DNA from 3 places in the Burkholderia sp. NLJ2 genome. Region 2 is predicted to be linked to each of the others. Evidence: riboswitches for the same ligand, from Rfam matches in the RefSeq annotation. Region 2 holds a riboswitch; each other region holds the start of a gene.

Region 1 (6,613 bases), 940 kb from region 2:
TCATTCACCCGAATTTCGACCCCGTTGCGATCCATCTCGGGCCGCTGGCCGTGCGCTGGTACGGCCTCATGTATCTCGTCGGCTTCATCGCGGCGATCGTCGTCGGCCGGATCCGCCTGAAGCTGCCGCACGTCGCGGCACAGGGCTGGACCGCGAAGGACATCGACGACATGATGTTCTACGGCGTGCTCGGCACCGTGCTCGGCGGCCGGCTCGGCTATGTGCTGTTCTACAAGGCCGATTTCTACTTCTCGCATCCGCTCGACGTGTTCAAGGTGTGGGAAGGCGGCATGTCGTTTCACGGCGGCTTCCTCGGCGTGACGCTCGCGATGATGCTGTTCGCGTGGCAGCGCAAGCGCAACTGGCTGCAGGTCACCGATTTCGTCGCGCCGATGGTGCCGACGGGGCTCGCGGCCGGGCGGCTCGGCAACTTCATCAACGGCGAGCTGTGGGGCCGCGTGACCGACCCGACGGCGCCGTGGGCGATGCTGTTCCCGGGCGCGATGCGCGACGATGCGGCATGGCTGCCGAAACATCCGGCGCTCGTCGAGAAGTGGCATCTCGCCGACGTGTTCATGCAGTACCAGATGTTGCCGCGCCATCCTTCGCAGCTCTATGAAATCGCGCTCGAAGGCATCGCGCTGTTTTTCGCGCTGTTCTTCTTCTCGCGCAAGTCGCGGCCGATGGGCGCCGTGTCCGCGCTGTTCCTGATCGGCTACGGCCTCGCGCGCTTCACGGTCGAGTTCGCACGCGAGCCCGACGACTTCCTCGGCCTGCTTGCGCTCGGCCTGTCGATGGGGCAGTGGCTGTCGTTGCCGATGATCATCGCGGGCATCGCGCTGATGGTCTGGGCGTATCGCCGTCGCGCGGCGAATGCGGCTGCGTGATGCAATACCGATGCGCGCGCAACTGGCGCGTGCATCGGCAACACGCATGCAAATAAAAAACGCCGGCCTTCGGGCCGGCGTTTCGCGTTTCTGACAGCCGCGCGTTGCGCGTTACTTCATCTGCACCGAGCCGTTGACGGTGACCGACACGGTCGCCTTGCCGCCTTCGACCGCGATCGGTGCGCTCATCTTCGCGCTGTCCATCGGCGCCGCGGCCATCGCCATCATGCGCGGGTACGGCTGCACGTTGCGGCCGCTGCCGACGTTGACATCGCGGATCGTATAGCTGCTGTAGCCGAACGCCTTCGCGGCTTCGTCCGCGCGGGCGCGGAACGACTTGATCGCGTCGGTTGTGAGCTTCTGCTCGGCCGTGCGCTGCGCTTCAGGCGACAGCGAGAACTCGACGTTCGCGACCTGCATCAGGTTCGACAGCTGGCCTGCAAGCTTCGACGCCGCGGCGAAATCGCGCGATTCGAGCGCGACCTCGGTACGGCCGCGCCATGCGGAGATCTTCCCGTCGCGATCGGTGCTCGGATACACGGAGAATGCGCCCGTGTGTGCGGAGACGCCCGAGACGCCCTTCGCCTGCGACAGCGCGGCATCGGCGCGCTGGTTCAGTGCGGACGTGAGGCTGCCCGGATCCTTGGCCTGCTGTTCGTAGAACAGCGTGATGTGGATGATGTCCTGCGGCACGTCGGCGCTGGCCTGCGACGAAAGCGACAGCACGCCCGCCGGTTCCGGAAAGTGCGGATTCGCGGTCTGCGCGTGTGCGGCGGGCGACGCGAGCGTCAGCGCGACGGGAACGGCGGCGGCGAGGGCGAGCGACAGCGCGAGTGCGGATTTCTTGGTCATTGTTGGGCTCCTTGTGCGAGGGCGCGCACGCGGATCACGCGTGCACGACGCGGGCGTACCGCGCAACGAAAAAAAACAGCCGGCCCGATAGGCCGACAGCGGTTGCTTAGGCTGCGCGAAAGACCCGCGAGTTCCGTGGCGGCCGCGCGTGCTGACGAGATTTGACCTTTGGCGCGCGCCTGCTGCGTGCGCCTACTTCATCAGCTTTTCGGTGATGAACCGCCATTCGGCGCGCGTGACTGGCGTGATCGACAGCCGGTTGCCGCGTGCGAGCACGCGCATGTCGGTGAGTTCGTCGTGTTCGCGCAGTGCGGCGAGCGGCACGAGCGGCGCCTTTTTCACATAGCGCACGTCGACGAGCAGCCAGCGCGGCGCGTCCTGCGTCGACTTCGGGTCGTAATAAGGGCTTTTCGGATCGAACTGCGTGGGATCGGGGTAGGGCGTCGACGACACTTCGGCGAGGCCTGCGATGCCCGGCTCGGGGCAGCTCGAGTGGTAGAACAGCACGCCATCGCCGATCTTCATCGTGTCGCGCATGAAATTGCGCGCCTGATAGTTGCGCACGCCGGTCCACGGCAGCGAGCGCTGCGGTGCGTTGGCGAGATCGTCGATGCTTGCTTCGTCCGGTTCGGACTTCATCAGCCAGTATTGCATGGATCGTGATCGACGCAGAAAGAGGCTGCTACAAAAGAAAACGGCACCGGGCTTTGCCCGATGCCGTTGGATAGGTCCCCGCCTTGGCCGCTAGGCCGGCATCCTGAACCTGAGGTTCAGAATTGGTCGCAGTTAGCAGCACTTCGGGTACATCAGACAGAGTGACGCGCGCGCCCGTGCTACAAATTTCCGCAACCGTGCACATGGCATTGGTTCAAGGAATATATGACCTTGGCGAACCAGGCAGGGAAGCTGACTGAACTGTGTTTCGATGCGCCAATTTGACCACCGTTGATCGCCGAGATCAAGGAGAATCGACGCATCGATTAAAACGTTACTGCGTCTCGTGCTGTGCGAGCACCGCGCCGAGCTGTTCGTTCATCTGGTGCATTGTACGACGGATTTCCTCCGCCGGAAATGCTTCACCGTGCCGCACGCTCGTTTGCAGCCGCAGCAATTCCGATGCGAGCGACAACGCCGCCATCACCGCGATGCGATCGGTGCCGCGTACCGAGCTGTTCGAGCGGATTTTCGACATTTCGGCGTCGACGCGCGCGACCGCCTCGAGCAGCGCCGCTTCGGTCTCGGCCGAACAGGCGAGACGATAGGCCTGACCGAGAATCGAGACTTCGATCTGCTTGGTGCTCATGCATGTTCTCCGTGGCTGGCCGCGTCATCGCCATCCGTACGCGCCTGCGCATCCAGCAGGTCGAGCTGGTTGTCGGCTTGTTCCGCGCTTTTCGAGCGCGGCAGCTTTTCGAGAATCGCGTTCAGTTTCACCTGCGCGTCGTCGATCTTTGCCGACAGCGTGTCGCGCTCGGCTGCGAGCGCATTGCGTTCGTCGCGCAGTTGCGCGAGTTCCGCACGGACCGTGTCCGCTTCCGCGCGCAATTGCGCGACCTGCTCCTCGAGCGCGAGCCGTTCCGAGTGATAGCGCTTGTTCAGCGAAATCAGACGGCCAATATTTTGAGATAAAGTTTCGAGTTCGTTGAGCATTTGCTGCGTCCTCTAAAGACCCAGCATTTTAGCGCGGAATAACGCGCAATCCGACATCTGTAACGTTTCCAGTCGTAACACCCCCGCTTCTTGCCGCGAATAGGCGCGTCCCGTGCGTGCCCGGACGCTTCCTTGACGCTCGCGCGAGCGGCTCCTAAACTGGCGCCGCCTCGGTGCTCGCGCGTGGAACGCGCGGTTAAACGGGAAGCAGGGCGCGGGCTCCGCCAGGAGACCGCCAACCTGCGCTGCCCCCGCAACGGTAAGCGGCCGCGTCCAGTGACGCAGGCCGGCTCGGGCGCGTTCCGCGTGCAGGTTTCGCACGCGGGCGCGGGCCACTGCGCGTCATCGCGCGGGAAGGCGAGCCGGTACGCCGCCAGCCCGGATACCGGCCGAGGCGGGGAGCCCTCACGGGCTTCGTGACGCGTGGCCTGCGGGGAGGCGGGGCGCGCAGTGCTTCACGGGATTTATCTTCATGCTGACCCCAATCGTCCGCACGGCGCTCGGCGCGCTCTGCGGATTGCCGCTGGCCGCCGCCGCGCAGACCGCGGCGAATGCCGATTCCGCGGCGTCCGCCGTACCCGCGGCAACGTCCACAGTGCCCGCGGCCCAGCCGGCCGCTGCAACCATGCTCGAACCGGTCGTCGTCACGGCGCAGCGCGCGCCGCAGGCGCTGGCCGACACGATTCCGCAAACCACCGTATTCGACGCGCAGGATATCGCCGCGCACCCGGGCGCCGACCTGCCGACGCTGCTCGCGCTCGCGCCCGGCGCGCAGATCGTGCGCAACGGCGGCCCGGGCGCGAGCGCGACGATGTTCCTGCGCGGCGCGGAGTCGACGCAGTCGCTCGTGCTGATCGACGGTGTGCGGGTCGATTCCGCGAGTCTCGGTGCCGCGCAACTGAGCCAGTTGCCGCTCGACCAGATCGAGCGCGTCGAGATCGTCAACGGCAACGTGTCGTCGCTGTACGGCTCGGGCGCGATCGGCGGCGTCGTGCAGGTGTTCACGAAGGACGGCGGCAATCATCCGCCGCGCTTCAACTTCGCGGTCGGCGTCGGCAGCTACGGCACACAGACACAGCAGGTCGGCGTATCGGGCCGGCTCGACAGCGACGGGAAGACGACGTTCAGCGTGTCGATCGCACGCGACAAGGACAACGGTTTTTCCGCGCTCGACCCGGCGAAGAAGCCGAACGCGAATCCGAATGCGAACGGCTACCTGAACGAGAGCATCACCGCGGCGCTGCGCCACCGCTTCAACGACCGCTGGGATGCGGGCGTCAGCTACTTCCAGTCGAACGGCAACAACAGCTACGACAATGCGTGGGGCGTGCCGACCGACCTGAACAACCTCTATTCGCGCGTGCAGCAGGTGCGTGCGTTCGCGAACGGCAAGCTGACCGACTGGTGGACCGCTCACCTGAGCGTCTCGACCGGCAACGATCGCAGCCAGTCGGCGTTGAACGGCGTCTACACCGATCACTTCAATACCGACAACCGCCAGTACACGTGGCAAAACGACTTCCGCATCGCGCCAGAACACCTGATCCAGGCCGGCTACGAGCGGCTCGACCAGCAGTTCATGTCGAATGCGTATGCCGCGCCGCAGCGTCACGTGAATTCCGGCTGGATCGGTTACTCGGGGCGCTTCGGCCGCCAGCAGTTCCAGGCGAACCTGCGCCGCGACCAGTACTCGGACTTCGGCGGCGCCAATTCCTACTATCTCGGCTACGGCCTCGAACTGACCGATCGCTGGAAGGTGACCGCGAGCTATTCGGACGCGTTCCGCGCGCCGAGCTTCAACGACCTCTATTACCCGATGGCCGGCAACCCGTCGATCCAGCCGGAGCGCAGCCATTCGATCGAGGCCGCGCTGCAGTACGCGTCCGATGCAGTGGGCGTGATGCGGCTCACCGCGTTCCAGACGCGCTATGCAAACCTGATCAACTATCGGCCCGACGGGAGCGGTTTCTACTATATTGCGCAGAACGTCGGCAGCGCGAAGGTGCAGGGGCTCGAAGGGTCGTGGCAGGGGCATGTCGGCGCGACCGACGTACGGGTTGCCGCCACGTTGCAGAACCCGGTCAACGAAACGCAGAATCAGGATCTCGACCGCCGCGCGCGACGTTTCGCGTCGATGGCCGTGAACCGCGCGTTCGGCGCGTGGCGCGTCGGCGGCGAATGGCTCGTGAGCGGCGCGCGTAACGATTCGGGCGGCGGGCGGCTCGGCGGCTACGGGATCGTCAACCTGTCCGCGCGCTACAACATCACGAAGTCGTGGTACGTCAGCGCGCGCATCGACAACCTGCTCGACAAGGACTACGAGCTTGCATATGCCTACAACACGCCGAAGCGCGGTGCCTATGTCACGCTCGGCTGGCAGCAGCAGTAAGCGGATGCGCCGCGCGTCGTGCGCGGGGCCGTGCGCGGCATGAGCGCCGCGCGCGCCGCCGCGATCTGGGCCGCGCTGGCCGCTGCGGTCGCGTTGCTGTTCGTCGCGTCGCTGTCGATCGGCAGCGTGCCGATGTCGCCGTGGCAGGCGCTCGCGTCGCTCGTGCCGCATGGCGGCGACGCGCTGTTCGCCGACATCGTCCGCACGCTGCGCCTGCCGCGCGCGCTCGCGGGTTTCGCATGCGGTGCGCTGCTCGCGCTTGCCGGTGCGCTGCTGCAGGTGCTGCTGCGCAACCCGCTCGCGGAACCGTACGTGCTCGGCGTGTCCGGCGGCGCGGCCGGGTTCGCGCTCGTCGCGATGATCGCGGGCGGTGCGTGGTGGCTCGTCGATGCGTCGGCGTTCGCGGGCTCGCTCGTGTCGGTCGCGCTCGTGCTCGGCCTCGCGCGCCGCGAGCTGTGGCGCGGCGATTCGCGCGACGCGTCGCCGCGGCTGCTGCTCACCGGTGTCGTGATCGCGGCAGGGTGGGGCGCGCTCGTCACGCTGCTGCTGTCGCTCGCGCCCGATGCGCGGCTGCGCGGGATCATCTTCTGGCTGACGGGCGACCTGAACGGCGTGACCGCGCCGTGGTTCGCATGGGGTGCGCTGCTGTTGGCCGCATGTGTTGCGCTGCCGGCTGCGCCGCAATTGAACGTGCTGCTGCGCGGCGACACGACCGCGCTCGCGCTCGGCGTGCCCGTCGCGCGCCTGCGTGTGCGGATCTATCTCGTCGCGTCGCTGGCCGCCGCGGCCGCGGTGACGACGGCCGGCACGATCGGCTTCGTCGGCCTCGTCGTGC
Region 2 (6,613 bases):
GCGCCGCTTCGCCTGGCTGCCCTCGCCCGGATCGTTGACGATGAACGGATACAGATGCGGCAGCGGCCCGAGCGTCAGGTCGGGCCAGCACGCGTCGGACAGCGCGACGCTCTTGCCCGGCAGCCATTCGAGGTTGCCGTGCTTGCCGAGATGGATGATCGCGTCGATGCGATACGCATCGCGCAGCCAGAAATAGAACGCGAGATACGCATGCGGCGGCACGAGATCCGCGTCGTGGTAGCTCGCGTAGTCGTTCTCGTCGCGCGAGCGCGACGGCTGGATCCCGACGAACACGTTGCCCGCGCGCCAGCCCGCGATAGTGAAACGCCCGTGGCGCAGCGTCGGATCGGCTTCGGGCGGGCCCCAGCGCGCGTTCAGCGCGTCGCGCACGGCCGCCGGCAGCCGCGCGAAACGCGCGACGTAATCGGCCAGCGCGAAACTCTGGAACGCCGGGCGCAGCGCATGCACGGCCGCGTCGTTGGTCACGCCTTCGGTGAGCCGCGCGATCAGCGCGTCGCCGTCGGGCGGCAGGTCGGCCAGCGCGTAACCCGCGTCGCGCAGCGCCGCGAGCACGCGCAGCGCGGACGCCGGCGTGTCGAGCCCGACGCCGTTGCCGATCCGCCCTTCGCTTTGCGGATAGTTCGCGAGGATCAGCGCGACGCGCTTGCTCGCGTTGTCGAGCGTGCGCAGCCGGCACCAGCCGCGCGCGAGCGCCGCGACGAACGCGATCCGCTCCGCGTCCGGCTGGTAGCGCACGACGTCGACCTCGGTATGCGGGCAGCGATACGCGAGCCCCTTGAAACTCACCGCGCGCGTGACGATGCGCCCGTCGACCTCGGGCAGCGCGATATGCATCGCGATGTCGCGCGCGTGCAGGCCCTGGTTGTCGGCGACCCACGCGTCGCGATTGCCGCCGGACAGGATCACCTGCAGCACCGGCGCGTCGCCGGCGAGCACGTCCGGCTCGGCGGCATCGATCGCGCCGGCCGCGAACGCGGTCGTGTTCAGCACGAGCGCGACGCCGTGCGTGTCGCACAGCTGCGTGATGACCTCGCGGCTCACCGCGTCCTTCAGCGATGTCACCGCGATCGGCAGCGGATTCAGCCCTTCCTGAACGAGCGCGTCGGCCAGCGCATCGAACACGGCCGTGTTCGCGGCCTGCCAGTGCGCGCGATAGAACAGGATCGCGACGACCGGCGCGCCGGGCGTCCAGCGCGGCCGCCAGTCGTCGACGCTCGCGCGGTCGCGCGCCGGGTGATACAGCGCGGCGGCCGGCAGCGGGCGCGGCAGCTCGGGTTCGTCGCCGAAGCCGAGCGTATGGAATGCGATGCTGCGCAGCAGCGCCTCGGCGTTGTGCACGCCGCCTTCGCGCAGGTAGCGCCACCACATCCGGCACAGGTCCGGCGCGACCGTGCTTTTCGCGACGAGGTTCGGATCTTCCTGCAGGTCGCCCGAGAACATCGCGAGCTGCTGGGCGCGCTTCGACGCAAGCGACACGGCCTGCTCGATCCCGTACGGCCAGTACGCTTCGCCGCCGAGATGATCGATCACGACCGTCTTCGCGTGGCGCAGCACGTCGTCGACATAGAAATCGACGGACGCCGGCTGCCGCAGGAACGTGACGTTCGCGAGCCGCACGCTCGGGAAGCCGGCCGGCAATTGCGGCACGACGCTCGCGAGCAGCGACAGCGTCGTGTCGGCCGAACTCAGGATCACGATGTCGGCCGGTTGCTGGTCGATCCGGACGACACCCTGCGTATCGTCGACGAAGCCGCCCGGCGTGGTGCGCAGCAGATGCATCGTGCGTTACGCCTGTTGCGGTTCGGCCGCGCACGCGGCGTCGAACGCGCGTTGCAGCGCGGCCGCGTCGAGATCCTCGCCGATCAGCACGAAGCGGCTCGCGCGCGTTTCGCCGTCCTGCCAGCGACGGTCGAAGTAGCTGTCGAAGCGGCGGCCGACGCCCTGGATCACGAGCCGCATCGGCGCGCCGGGCAGCGCGGCGAAGCCTTTCGCGCGGTAGATCGTGTGCGCTTCGACGACACGCTGCAGCGCGGCGATCGTCGCTTCGCGCGAGCCCGCGTCGCCCGACACGACCACCGAGTCGAAGTCGTCGTGATGGTGGTCGTGATCGCCGTCGTCGGCCGAGCCGTGATGGTCGTGGCGCAGGTGGATCGTTTCCTCCGACGCCGATTCGAGCCCGAGCAGCATGGCGAGGTCGAGCTCGCCGCGCGTCGCGCGCACGATCTTCACCTGCGGCGGGATCTCGTCGCGGATCGCGGTTTCGATCTGCGCGAACTGCGCGTCGCCGACGAGATCGGCCTTGTTCACGATCACGAGGTCGGCGGACGACAGCTGGTCGGCGAACAGTTCGTGCAGCGGCGATTCGTGGTCGAGGTTCGGATCGGCGCGGCGTTGCGCGTCGACGGCCTGCGGGTTTTCCGCGAACTGGCCGCTCGCGGCGGCCGGCCCGTCGACGACGGTCACAACCGCGTCGACCGTGAAGCTGTTGCGGATCGTCGGCCAGTTGAACGCCTGCACGAGCGGCTTCGGCAGCGCGAGCCCCGATGTCTCGATCAGCACGTGGTCGATGTCCGCGCGGCGCTCGACGAGCGCTTCCATCACCGGATAGAACTCTTCCTGCACGGTGCAGCACAGGCAGCCGTTCGCGAGTTCGTAAAGCTGGCCCGACGCTTCGTCCTGCGCGCCTTCTGTCTCCTCGCAGCCGATGCCGCAGCCCTTGAGGATTTCGCCGTCGATGCCGAGTTCGCCGAACTCGTTGACGATCACCGCGATGCGGCGGCCTTCGGCGTGCTGCAGGATGTGGCGCATCAGCGTCGTCTTGCCGCTGCCGAGAAAGCCCGTGACGATCGTGACGGGCAGCTTGCGTAGGGTCATGGAATATCCAGGTTCGTAAGGGGAGTCAGGCAGAGATCGTCACGTCGATCTCGTCGTAGCGCTTTAACCGGTAGATCAGGGCCGACACGAGCCAGCATGCGAGGAACAGGCCGATCACGACATAGCCGAGCATGCCGAAGTGCGACGCCACCATCGACGCGAAGTCCCACACCGGGCCCTGCAGCGACAGCTTGTCCGCGAGCAGCGCGAGCACCTCGATGCCGCCGATCAGCGCGGCGACCAGCACCGACACGAAGGTGATCGTCATGTTGTAGTAGATCTTGCGGATCGGCCGCACGTACGCCCAGCGATACGCGCCCATCATCAGGATGCCGTCGGTCGTGTCGACCAGCGTCATGCCGGCGGTGAACAGCATCGGCAGCGCCATCACGGACCAGAACGACAGACCGCCCTGCACCTGTGCCGCCGAGATGCCGAACAGCGCGATCTCGGTCGCCGTGTCGAAGCCGAAACCGAACAGGAACCCGACCGGATACAGGTGCCAGCTGCGCGACACGAGCCGGAACAGCGGACGGAACAGGCGCGCGAGCACGCCGCGCTGGTTCAGCAGCAGGTCGAGATCGGCGTCGACGATCGGTTCGCCGCGCTGCGCGGCGCGAAACGTCCGGTAGACGGAAATCAGGATCAGCAGGTTCGCGATCGCGAGCACCAGCAGGAAGAACGCCGACACGCTCGTGCTGATCACGCCGCCCCACGCTTTCATGCTCTCGAAGCGCGCAAGCGACGCGGCCGTGAGCGTGACCACGACCGACATCACGATCACCACCGTCGAATGGCCGAGCGAGAAGAACAGGCCGGCGCCGAGCGGGCTGCGGCCCTCCTGCATCAGCTTGCGCGTAACGTTGTCGATGGCCGCGATGTGGTCGGCGTCGACCGCATGGCGCAGCCCGAACACGTACGCGAGCAGCGCCGTGCCGAGCAGCACGGGCTGGCCGTGGAAGGCGGCGAACGCCCAGATCCACGCGCCTGCGTTGAAGGCGATCAACAACGAATAGATGGCGATGATCTTGCCGCGCAGCCCGGACGGACTGTCGTTGAACAGGCGAAACAGCGAATCGAGCATGACGCTCCCTTGCGAACGGTCGACATGAAGAATGCCAACACGGCCGTCGCTGCGCGGCCCCGCGCGGTCCGGCCCTTCATCGCGCCGGATCATGCGCACTCGCGCAGGCGGTCGGACGACGGGAATCGGGAAACGCTCGGGTGTCGGGCACGCTGCGGCCGTGGACGATGCGCCGCCTCCCCGCGGCGCTGAACCCCAACGTTTAGGCCGGTATCCGGGCTGGCGAACACGCCGCTTCGCCTTCCCGGATGCGCAGGACATCCAGTGGCGGTCGTCCGCATGCGCGCGGCATGCGGCGAAGCGGCGCTGCATCGCGGCGGGCACGATGCGTTCGCTTACCGTTGCGGGGGCAGCACAGGTTGGCTCGACTGCGACGCAGGCAGGCTCCCTGTTTCCCGTTTAACTGCGCGCGCCGGAGGGCACGCGCGAGCACCAAAACGCGTGCGAGTGTAGGCGCCGGGGGCGGGAGCGTCAAGGCGGCTCGGGCGGCCGAACGGCGTCTTGCATGGCCGCCGCGCCACGCCGGAGGCCGCTTCCGGCATCGGCGAAGCGGGTTCGCGCGGGCGGATCGCTGTGCTATCGTAGCGCCGCGTTCGGTGCTCGCATGCGCATTCCGCGCATGCAGTTAAACGGGAAACAGGAGGCGGACGACCGCCCGGCCTGTGCTGTCCCCGCAACGGTACGCCGCCCGCGCGACGCGCTTCCCCGCGCACGCGCCCATGCCGCCCACGATGCCACTGCCCGTCAGCCGGGCGGGAAGGCTGCGGCCTGGCAAGCGGCCAGCCCGGATACCGGCCGACGCAAGGGGCGAGCCCGACGCTCGCCGAACGCCCGATCCGCGGGGGACGGATGGGGTGCGCATTCCGCCCGCGTTCGCGCGGGCTTCGCCCGATCCGTTATGCGTTGCCTGTTCGACGGCCGCCGATGTGCCGCCCGCCTGCCCCTTCCCACTGTTTCGACACGGTGCGCGCCGTGCCGCGCGCAATGAGCCGCGCCTGGCTCATCGGCGCCGGCCCCGGCGACGCCGACCTGCTGACGCTCAAGGCCGTGCGCGCGATCGGCGCGGCGGACGTGCTGCTCGTCGACGATCTCGTGAACCCCGACGTGCTGCGCCATGCGCGCGCCGACCCGCACATCGAGCATGTCGGCAAGCGCGGCGGTCATGCGTCGACGCCGCAGGAAGCGATCGTCGCCGCGATGCTCGCGCACCTGCGCGCCGGCCGCAGCGTCGCGCGGCTCAAGGGCGGCGATCCGTTCGTGTTCGGCCGCGGCGGCGAGGAACTGGCCGCGCTCGGCGCGGCCGGTTTTCCGGTCGAGGTCGTGAACGGCATCACCGCGGGCATTGCCGCACCGGCCGCGCTCGGCATTCCGGTCACGCAGCGCGGCGCCGCGCAGGGCGTGATCTTCGTCACGGGCCACGGCGCGGGCGCCGACGAACCCGACTGGCGCGCGCTGGCGGCCACGCGCATGACGATCGTGATCTACATGGGCATCCGCCGGCTCGACGCGATCGCGGCGGCGCTGCGTGATGGCGGCCTGCCCGGCGATACGCCGTGCGCGGCGATCGAGAACGCGACGCGCCCCGAACAGCGGCACGTGCTCGCGACGCTCGACACCGTCGTCGAACGCGTCGGCGCGACCGGCATCGGTTCGCCGGCGATCGTCGTGATCGGCCGCGTCGCGGCGCTGGCCGGCGATCCCACGGTGCGTGCCGCGCTCGGCGGCGGCGCATGATGCGCGTCGCGCTCGGCGTCGGTTTCCGCGCGGGCGTGACGGCCGCGCAACTCGATGCTGCGATCCGTGCGGCGCTGGCGCTTTATTCGGCCGCCGAACCCGCGCTCGTCGCGACACTCGCCGACAAGGCGCGTGCCCGCGCGCTGCGCACGCTGTGCGCGCGACGCGGCTGGCCGCTCGTCGCGTTCGACGCGACGCAGCTTGCGAGCCGCCCGGAACTGGCCGCGAGCGGCCCGTCGGACGCCGCGCTCGCGCGCTTCGGCGTCGCGGGCGTGGCCGAGCCGTGCGCGCAGCTCGCGGCGCCGCACGGCCGGCTGCTGGGCCCCAAATCCATCCGGGACGGCGTGACGGTCGCACTCGCCGGCCCGCTCTGAACCTTTTGTTTCGCTTTCGACAGGACGATTCCCGATGAAGACCGATTCCGAATCCCATCAGCGGATGGCCGAACGCCGCCGTGCCGGCCACGAGAAGAAACAGGCCGCCGCCACCCATGAAAAAGGCCTGCTGATCGTCCACACCGGTAACGGCAAGGGCAAGAGCACGGCCGCGTTCGGCATGGCCGTACGCGTGCTCGGCCACGGCATGCGGCTCGGCGTCGTGCAGTTCATCAAGGGCGCGCTGCACACGTCCGAGCGCGACTTCCTCGGCGCGGTCGCGGAATGCGACTTCGTGACGATGGGCGACGGCTATACGTGGAACACGCAGAACCGCGACGCCGACATCGCGACCGCGCGCAAGGGCTGGGACGAAGCGCGCCGGATGATCGAAAGCGGCGACTACCGGATGGTGATCCTCGACGAGCTGAACACCGTGCTGAAGTACGAATACCTGCCGCTCGACGAAGTGCTCGCGACGCTCGTCGCGCGTCCGGAGTCGGTGCATGTGGTCGTCACCGGGCGG
Region 3 (6,613 bases), on a different replicon from region 2:
CGCAGTCCGGGTTCACCCACAGGCGCTCCGCCGGAATCCGCTCGGCCGCCTTCTTCATCAGGCCGACGATGTGATCCTGCGTCGGGATGTTCGGCGAATGGATGTCGTACACGCCCGGCCCGATCTCGTTCGGATACCTGAAGCTGTCGAATGCGTCGAGCAGCTCCATGTCCGAGCGCGACGTCTCGATCGTGATCACGTCCGCATCCATGTCGGCGATCGACGCGATGATGTCGTTGAACTCCGAATAACACATGTGCGTGTGGATCTGCGTGTCGTCCTGCACGCCGTTCGCCGTGATGCGGAACGATTCGACCGCCCACTTCAGGTACTCGCCCCATTGCGCGCGGCGCAGCGGCAGCCCTTCGCGCAGCGCGGCCTCGTCGATCTGGATCACGCGCACGCCGGCCTTCTCGAGATCGAGCACTTCGTCGCGGATCGCAAGCGCGAGCTGGTAGCACGACACCGAGCGCGGCTGGTCGTCGCGCACGAACGACCAGTTCAGGATCGTCACGGGGCCGGTCAGCATGCCCTTCATCGGCTTGTTCGTCAGCGACTGCGCGTACGTGATCCATTCGACCGTCATCGCCTTCGGGCGGCTGATGTCGCCGAACAGGATCGGCGGCTTCACGCAGCGCGAACCGTACGACTGCACCCAGCCGAACTGGCTGAACGCGTAGCCGTCGAGCTGCTCGCCGAAGTATTCGACCATGTCGTTGCGCTCGGCTTCGCCATGCACGAGCACGTCGAGTTCGAGCGACTCCTGTTCGCGGACGCTGCGTTCGATCTCGGCCTTCATCGCCGTGCGGTAGCCGGCTTCATCCAGCGCACCTGCCTTGAACTGGCTGCGCGCCTGGCGGATTTCGGCGGTCTGCGGGAACGAGCCGATCGTCGTCGTCGGGAAGGCCGGCAGGTTCAATCGCGCCGACTGCTTCGGCGCACGCTGCGTATACGGGCTCACGCGGTTGCCGAGTTGCGCGTCGATGCGCGCGATCGCCGCCTTCACCACCGGGTTGTTCACACGCGGCGAGCGGCCGCGCGAGTCGATCGCGGCGGCGTTCGCGGCAAGCGCGTCGGCCACCTGGTCGCGGCCTTCGTTCAGCGCGGTCGCGAGCACTTTCAACTCGTCGAGCTTCTGCAGCGCGAACGCGAGCCACGAACGGATCTCCGCGTCGAGCTTCTCCTCGCTCGCGAGATCGACCGGCACGTGCAGCAGCGAGCATGACGGCGCAAGCCACAGGCGATCGCCGAGCTGCTTCGCGAGCGGTTCGAGCCAGTCGAGCGTCGCATTCAGGTCCGTCTTCCAGATGTTGCGGCCGTTGATCGCACCAACCGACAACACGCGCTCGGCCGGCAGCTCGCGCACCAGTGCATCGACCTCGTCGCGTGCATTGATCGCGTCGATATGCAGGCCGTCGACGGGCAGCGAGCTCGCGAGCGTCAGGTTGTCCTGGAGCTCGCCAAAGTAGGTGGCGAGCAGCAGCTTGATGCGGCGCGTTTCCAGTGCCGCATACGCGGTGCGGAATGCCTGCCGCCATTCGGCGTCGAGCTCGGTGACGAGGATCGGTTCGTCGATCTGCACCCATTCGACGCCCTGCGCGGTCAGCGTGTCGAGCAGCGCGCCGTACACGGGCAGCAGCTTCGGCAACAGCGCGAGACGATCGGAATCGTCCTTCGCCTTGCCGAGCCACAAGTACGTGACGGGGCCGACGATCACCGGCTTGGCATTCACACCCTGCGCCTTCGCCTCGGCCAGTTGCTGAAGCAGCCGCGACGGGTCGAGCGAGAAGTTCGTGTCCGCATGGAATTCCGGCACGATGTAGTGATAGTTCGTGTCGAACCACTTCGTCATTTCGCCGGCCGAGACACCGCCGCAGCACGCTGCATGCTCTTCCGCCGACTGCGCCGAACGGCCGCGCGCGACGCGGAAATAGTTGTCGAGCACGTCGCCGTGGAAGCCCTGCACGCGCTTCGGCAAGTTGCCGAGCGTGAAGCTCATGTCGAGCACCTGGTCGTAGAACGCGAAATCACCGATCGGCGCGAGATCGAGATCGCGCTGCTCGTTCCAGTGACGCTGGCGCAGCCCGGCGCCGAGCGCCTTCAGCTCGTCGCGCGACGATTCGCCCTTCCAGTAGCGTTCGAGACCGAACTTGAGTTCGCGCTTCGCGCCGATGCGCGGAAAACCGAGGTTGTGTGTCCTGACCATGATGCTGCCGTCCAGATGTAGTGAATGTCCGGCAGCCATGATAGGGATTTCAATACATGAAATAAAATGGCATTATTTCATTCATTCATTAAATCTGTTCATGCATCTGCCAGGTGAGCGATATCCATGCTGGAACGATTCCATCTCGTCGTCATTCGTGAAGTCGAGCGCCAGGGCTCGCTGACCGCGGCCGCCAATGCGCTGCATCTCACGCAATCGGCGCTCAGCCATACCGTCCGGAAAATCGAGCAGCAGCTCGGCACGCCGATCTGGGATCGGGAAGGCCGCGGCCTGCGGCTCACGCAGGGCGGGCAATATCTGCTGAAGCTGGCGAACCGGCTGCTGCCGCAGTTCGAACTCGCCGAGGAGCGGATGAAACAGTACGCGAAGGGCGAGCGCGGCACGCTGCGCATCGGGATGGAATGCCACCCGTGCTACCAGTGGCTGCTGAAGGTCGTGTCGCCGTATCTGTCACGCTGGCCCGACGTCGACGTGGACGTGAAGCAGCGCTTCCAGTTCGGCGGCATCGGCGCGCTGTTCGGCTATGACATCGACGTGCTCGTCACGCCCGATCCGCTGAACAAGCCGGGCCTGCGCTTCGATCCCGTGTTCGACTACGAGCAGGTGCTGGTGGTCGCCGACTCGCACCGGTTCGCGAACGCCGACTACGTGACGCCCGAGCAACTGACCGACGAGATCCTGATCACGTATCCGGTCGAAACTGACCGGCTCGACATCTACAACCAGTTCCTGACGCCGGCCGGCATCATACCGAGGCGGCACAAGTCGATCGAGACGACCGACATCATGCTGCAAATGGTCGCAAGCGGGCGCGGCGTGGCCGCGCTCCCGAGATGGCTCGCCGACGAATACGCGGACCGGATGCCGGTCGTGCCGGTCAAGCTCGGTAAAAAGGGCATCGCGAAGCAGATCTTCCTGGGCATCCGCGAAGCGGACGCGTCGATCGACTATCTGGCCGCGTTCGTCACGCTTGCGCGCGAATCGACGTGGAGCGCGCCGCGCATGCTGCGCTAGGCGCGCTAGGCGTGCTCGTTTGCGATACGCGTCAGGCGGCGCGCATGCCGATGCGTTCGCTGCGCTCGACCCACGCGCCGAACAGCAGGCCGATCGTCGTCCACATGATCGCCTGCATGCCGATGGCCGCGACGCGGAACTTCCACAGCACGGCGGCCGGGAAGCCGGCCGGCACTTCGTTGATCGACGGCAGCCCGAGCTGCACGGCCGCGATGATCGCAATGAACACGAGCCCCGCGACGATCGATGCGTTCCATTGGCCGAGCTTCGCCAGCAGATGGCGACGCACGCTGACCGAGAACACCATCGTCGCGATCGAGATCGCGATCATCAGGAAGAACAGGCCCGTGCGATAGCCGATCGTGTCGGGATCGCCGACCGACGGCGGATTGGCCGGGTACTTGATGTTCGGCACGATCACGAGCGCGACGAACGCCGCGAGCGCGAGCCACGCGGCCAGCGGCCGTGCCGGGAGGCGGCCGCCTCGCCCGTATGCATACGCAAAGACCAGCGCGAACAGCCCGCCGCATGCCGCTCCGTAGGTCACGACACCCGTCAGCAGGCCGAGGCCGGCCTGCGTATCGCGGCTGACCAGTTCGGGCTCCGGTGCCTCGCCTTTGGCGGCATCGCGCTTTTCTTCAAAGGAGATCGCCTGATCGACTTGCGGTTCGCCGGCGATTTTCGCGAAACCGAACGTGAGGAGGCCCGCGGCGATGCCTGCGAGCATCCCGCGCATGAGCAGCTTTCCGACCATCGTGCGCTCCGCGTCAGTGGCAGGGAAAACCAAGCAGATGGCGGCCGTCGTGGACGAATTCGTGCACGACCATACCCGGCACGAGCGACGTCGCGCCTTGTTCCGCGCCGACGAAATAGAGTGCGAGCAGCAGGATCAGGCCGACGAACACGGCCCACGGCAACAGTTCGCGGACGGGGATGGGTGCCGGCACGACAACCGGCTTCAGCACTGCTTCGCTCATGGATGCACCTCAGGGGAATCGCGCCCCGACGAAAGTTGAATGGGTACGAAGGCAGGTCTGGCTTCCGGGATCGGGATTCCCCGGTTACAGTGGCGCGACCGCGCCGGGATTGCACCGGCTTCCGCGTTTCGTGTCGGGCGAATTGTACGCGCGAACGTCCGCGTATTGAAGTGATGGCCCGCGAGCGACCGCGCACCCGCCCCGGCCCCTCCGAACACCGACATGAACATGCATGCCTCGCTGCGCCTGATCGCACACGCTTCGACCCGGGCGATGCGCACCGGTACGTTTCCCGACGATGATCCGCTCGATGCACGCGGGCTCGCCGACGCCACCTCGCTGCGCGATCGTTGGGCGGGCGTCGCCGGCGCGCTCGTGCTGTGCAGCCCCGCATGCTGCGCGCGGCAAACCGCCGATGCGCTAGGGCTACGTGCCGACATTGATGACGCACTGCGCGACATCGACTACGGAAACTGGCACGGCAAGCGGCTGCACGACCTCGCACGCGACCTGCCGGACAAACTGGGTGAATGGATCGACGATCCAGCCGCATCGCCGCACGGCGGCGAATCGTTCGATGCAGCCATGCACCGCGTCGGCGCATGGTTGAACGCGCTGCAGCGCGGCCGCGACATCGTCGCGATCACGCATGCGGCGATCGTTCGCGCGGCCGTCGCACATGCACTGCCGATGGATTCCAACGCTGCGACCCGCGTCGACGTCGCGCCGCTGTCATGCATGACGTTCGTTGCATCGCCGCACGGCTGGACGTTGATCGCGGACGACGATCGGCACGACACCGACGCGTAAGCCCCTGCCGTGTTGTGCTCACTATGTGGAACGCGATGCGAGCCGACGTGTCTCGTCGCGATCGCAAACCGATGCCTGCCTTACATCACTGCAAGACATACCGTTCGTCGTCCCGACTGTCATCAAACTGACTGCTGGCCGAAGCTAGGATCGAACGCGGTTCCCTTACGAGATGCCGTCATGAATCAACCTGCTTCGTCCGCCTCGAACAATCCGAACTCCGTCGAGCGCACCCGGCAAGTCGGCTATGCCGTCTTCCTGCTGGTGCTCGCGATCGGCGCGATCTATATCGCCACGCACCTGATCGACGATCTGTCGCCGGTGCGCGAAGGGTCGCTGTTCCCGTACCTGATGCTCGGCGCGGCACTGCTGATCGCGCTCGGCTTCGAATTCGTCAACGGTTTCCACGACACCGCGAACGCGGTCGCCACCGTGATCTATACGCACTCGCTGACGCCGAACGTCGCGGTGATCTGGTCCGGCATGTGGAACTTCCTCGGCGTGATGGTCTCGAGCGGCGCTGTCGCGTTCGGCATCCTGCAGTTGCTGCCGGTCGAGCTGATCCTGCAGGTCGGCAGCGGCGCGGGCTTCGCGATGGTGTTCGCGCTGCTGATCGCCGCGATCGTGTGGAACCTCGCGACCTGGTATTTCGGGTTGCCGTCGTCGAGCTCGCATACGCTGATCGGATCGATCATCGGCGTCGGGCTGATGAACCAGTTGATGCACGGGCCGTCGGGCACGAGCGGCGTCGACTGGGGCCAGGCGCTCGGCGTCGGCAAGTCGCTGCTGTTGTCGCCGATTGTCGGCTTCCTGTGCGCGTCGCTGCTGCTGCTCGTGCTGAAGGCCGTCGTGCGGATTCCCGAGCTGTACAAGGAGCCGCCGAAGGATCAGCCGCCGCCGTTCTGGATCCGCTGCCTGCTGATCCTGACCTGCACGGGCGTGTCGTTCGCGCACGGCTCGAACGACGGGCAGAAGGGGATGGGCCTCATCATGCTGATCCTGATCGGTACGGTGCCGACCGCGTATGCGCTGAACAAGGCCGTTACGCCGGCCGAATCGCAGACCTTCGTTGCGGTCGCGAACCAGGCAGCCGCGACGTTCGGTAAATACACGAACGGCGTTGCGCCGTCCGCGAACCCGCGCGCCGACGTCGAACGCTACGTGCAGCGCCGCGAGCTGACGCCCGCCGTGCTGCCGGCCGTGCAGCAGTTGTCGACGTCGCTCGCAACCGCGGTCGGCGCGTCGGGCTCGATGGCGGCGGTGCCGCAACGCGACGTCGACAACGTGCGCAACACGATGTATCTGGTGTCCGAAGCAATTCGCCTGATCGAGAAGTCGGGTCAGCCCGCGTTTGCCGCCGACGACAAGCTCGCGATCGACAACTATCGCAAGCAGCTCGATCACGCGACCAAGTTCATTCCGACGTGGGTGAAGGTTGCCGTTGCGATCGCGCTGGGCCTCGGCACGATGGTCGGCTGGAAGCGGATCGTCGTGACCGTCGGCGAGAAAATCGGCAAGCAGCATTTGACGTACGGACAGGGCGCGTCGGCCGAACTCGTCGCGATGCTGACGATCGGCGCCGCCG

The links. Region 2 has a riboswitch for cobalamin ahead of R9B84_RS08490 (HoxN/HupN/NixA family nickel/cobalt transporter). Riboswitches for the same ligand answer to the same signal wherever they lie in the genome.
Region 1: linked by a shared signal. The riboswitch ahead of R9B84_RS12845 (TonB-dependent receptor domain-containing protein) and the one ahead of R9B84_RS08490 (HoxN/HupN/NixA family nickel/cobalt transporter) in region 2 are both predicted to bind cobalamin.
Region 3: linked by a shared signal. The riboswitch ahead of R9B84_RS36350 (CbtB domain-containing protein) and the one ahead of R9B84_RS08490 (HoxN/HupN/NixA family nickel/cobalt transporter) in region 2 are both predicted to bind cobalamin.

The regions. Positions count from the first base shown of each region.
Region 1 covers NZ_CP137808.1:2,792,873-2,799,485, reverse strand. Annotated here, with positions in the region: gene lgt (prolipoprotein diacylglyceryl transferase) at 1-887, shown strand, start outside; gene R9B84_RS12870 (SIMPL domain-containing protein) at 999-1,739, opposite strand; gene R9B84_RS12865 (EVE domain-containing protein) at 1,932-2,393, opposite strand; RNA gene ssrS (6S RNA) at 2,465-2,646, opposite strand; gene R9B84_RS12855 (cell division protein ZapA) at 2,728-3,042, opposite strand; gene R9B84_RS12850 (ATPase) at 3,039-3,389, opposite strand; cobalamin riboswitch at 3,544-3,797, shown strand; gene R9B84_RS12845 (TonB-dependent receptor domain-containing protein) at 3,862-5,778, shown strand; gene R9B84_RS12840 (FecCD family ABC transporter permease) at 5,818-6,613, shown strand, end outside.
Region 2 covers NZ_CP137808.1:1,855,347-1,861,959, reverse strand. Annotated here, with positions in the region: gene cobN (cobaltochelatase subunit CobN) at 1-1,800, opposite strand, end outside; gene cobW (cobalamin biosynthesis protein CobW) at 1,807-2,895, opposite strand; gene R9B84_RS08490 (HoxN/HupN/NixA family nickel/cobalt transporter) at 2,921-3,979, opposite strand; cobalamin riboswitch at 4,168-4,431, opposite strand; cobalamin riboswitch at 4,556-4,793, shown strand; gene cobA (uroporphyrinogen-III C-methyltransferase) at 4,904-5,713, shown strand; gene R9B84_RS08480 (cobalamin biosynthesis protein) at 5,710-6,087, shown strand; gene cobO (cob(I)yrinic acid a,c-diamide adenosyltransferase) at 6,122-6,613, shown strand, end outside.
Region 3 covers NZ_CP137810.1:3,073,645-3,080,257, reverse strand. Annotated here, with positions in the region: gene metE (5-methyltetrahydropteroyltriglutamate--homocysteine S-methyltransferase) at 1-2,206, opposite strand, end outside; gene R9B84_RS36360 (LysR family transcriptional regulator) at 2,333-3,241, shown strand; gene R9B84_RS36355 (CbtA family protein) at 3,273-3,995, opposite strand; gene R9B84_RS36350 (CbtB domain-containing protein) at 4,009-4,218, opposite strand; cobalamin riboswitch at 4,252-4,389, opposite strand; gene R9B84_RS36345 (histidine phosphatase family protein) at 4,441-5,028, shown strand; gene R9B84_RS36340 (inorganic phosphate transporter) at 5,209-6,613, shown strand, end outside.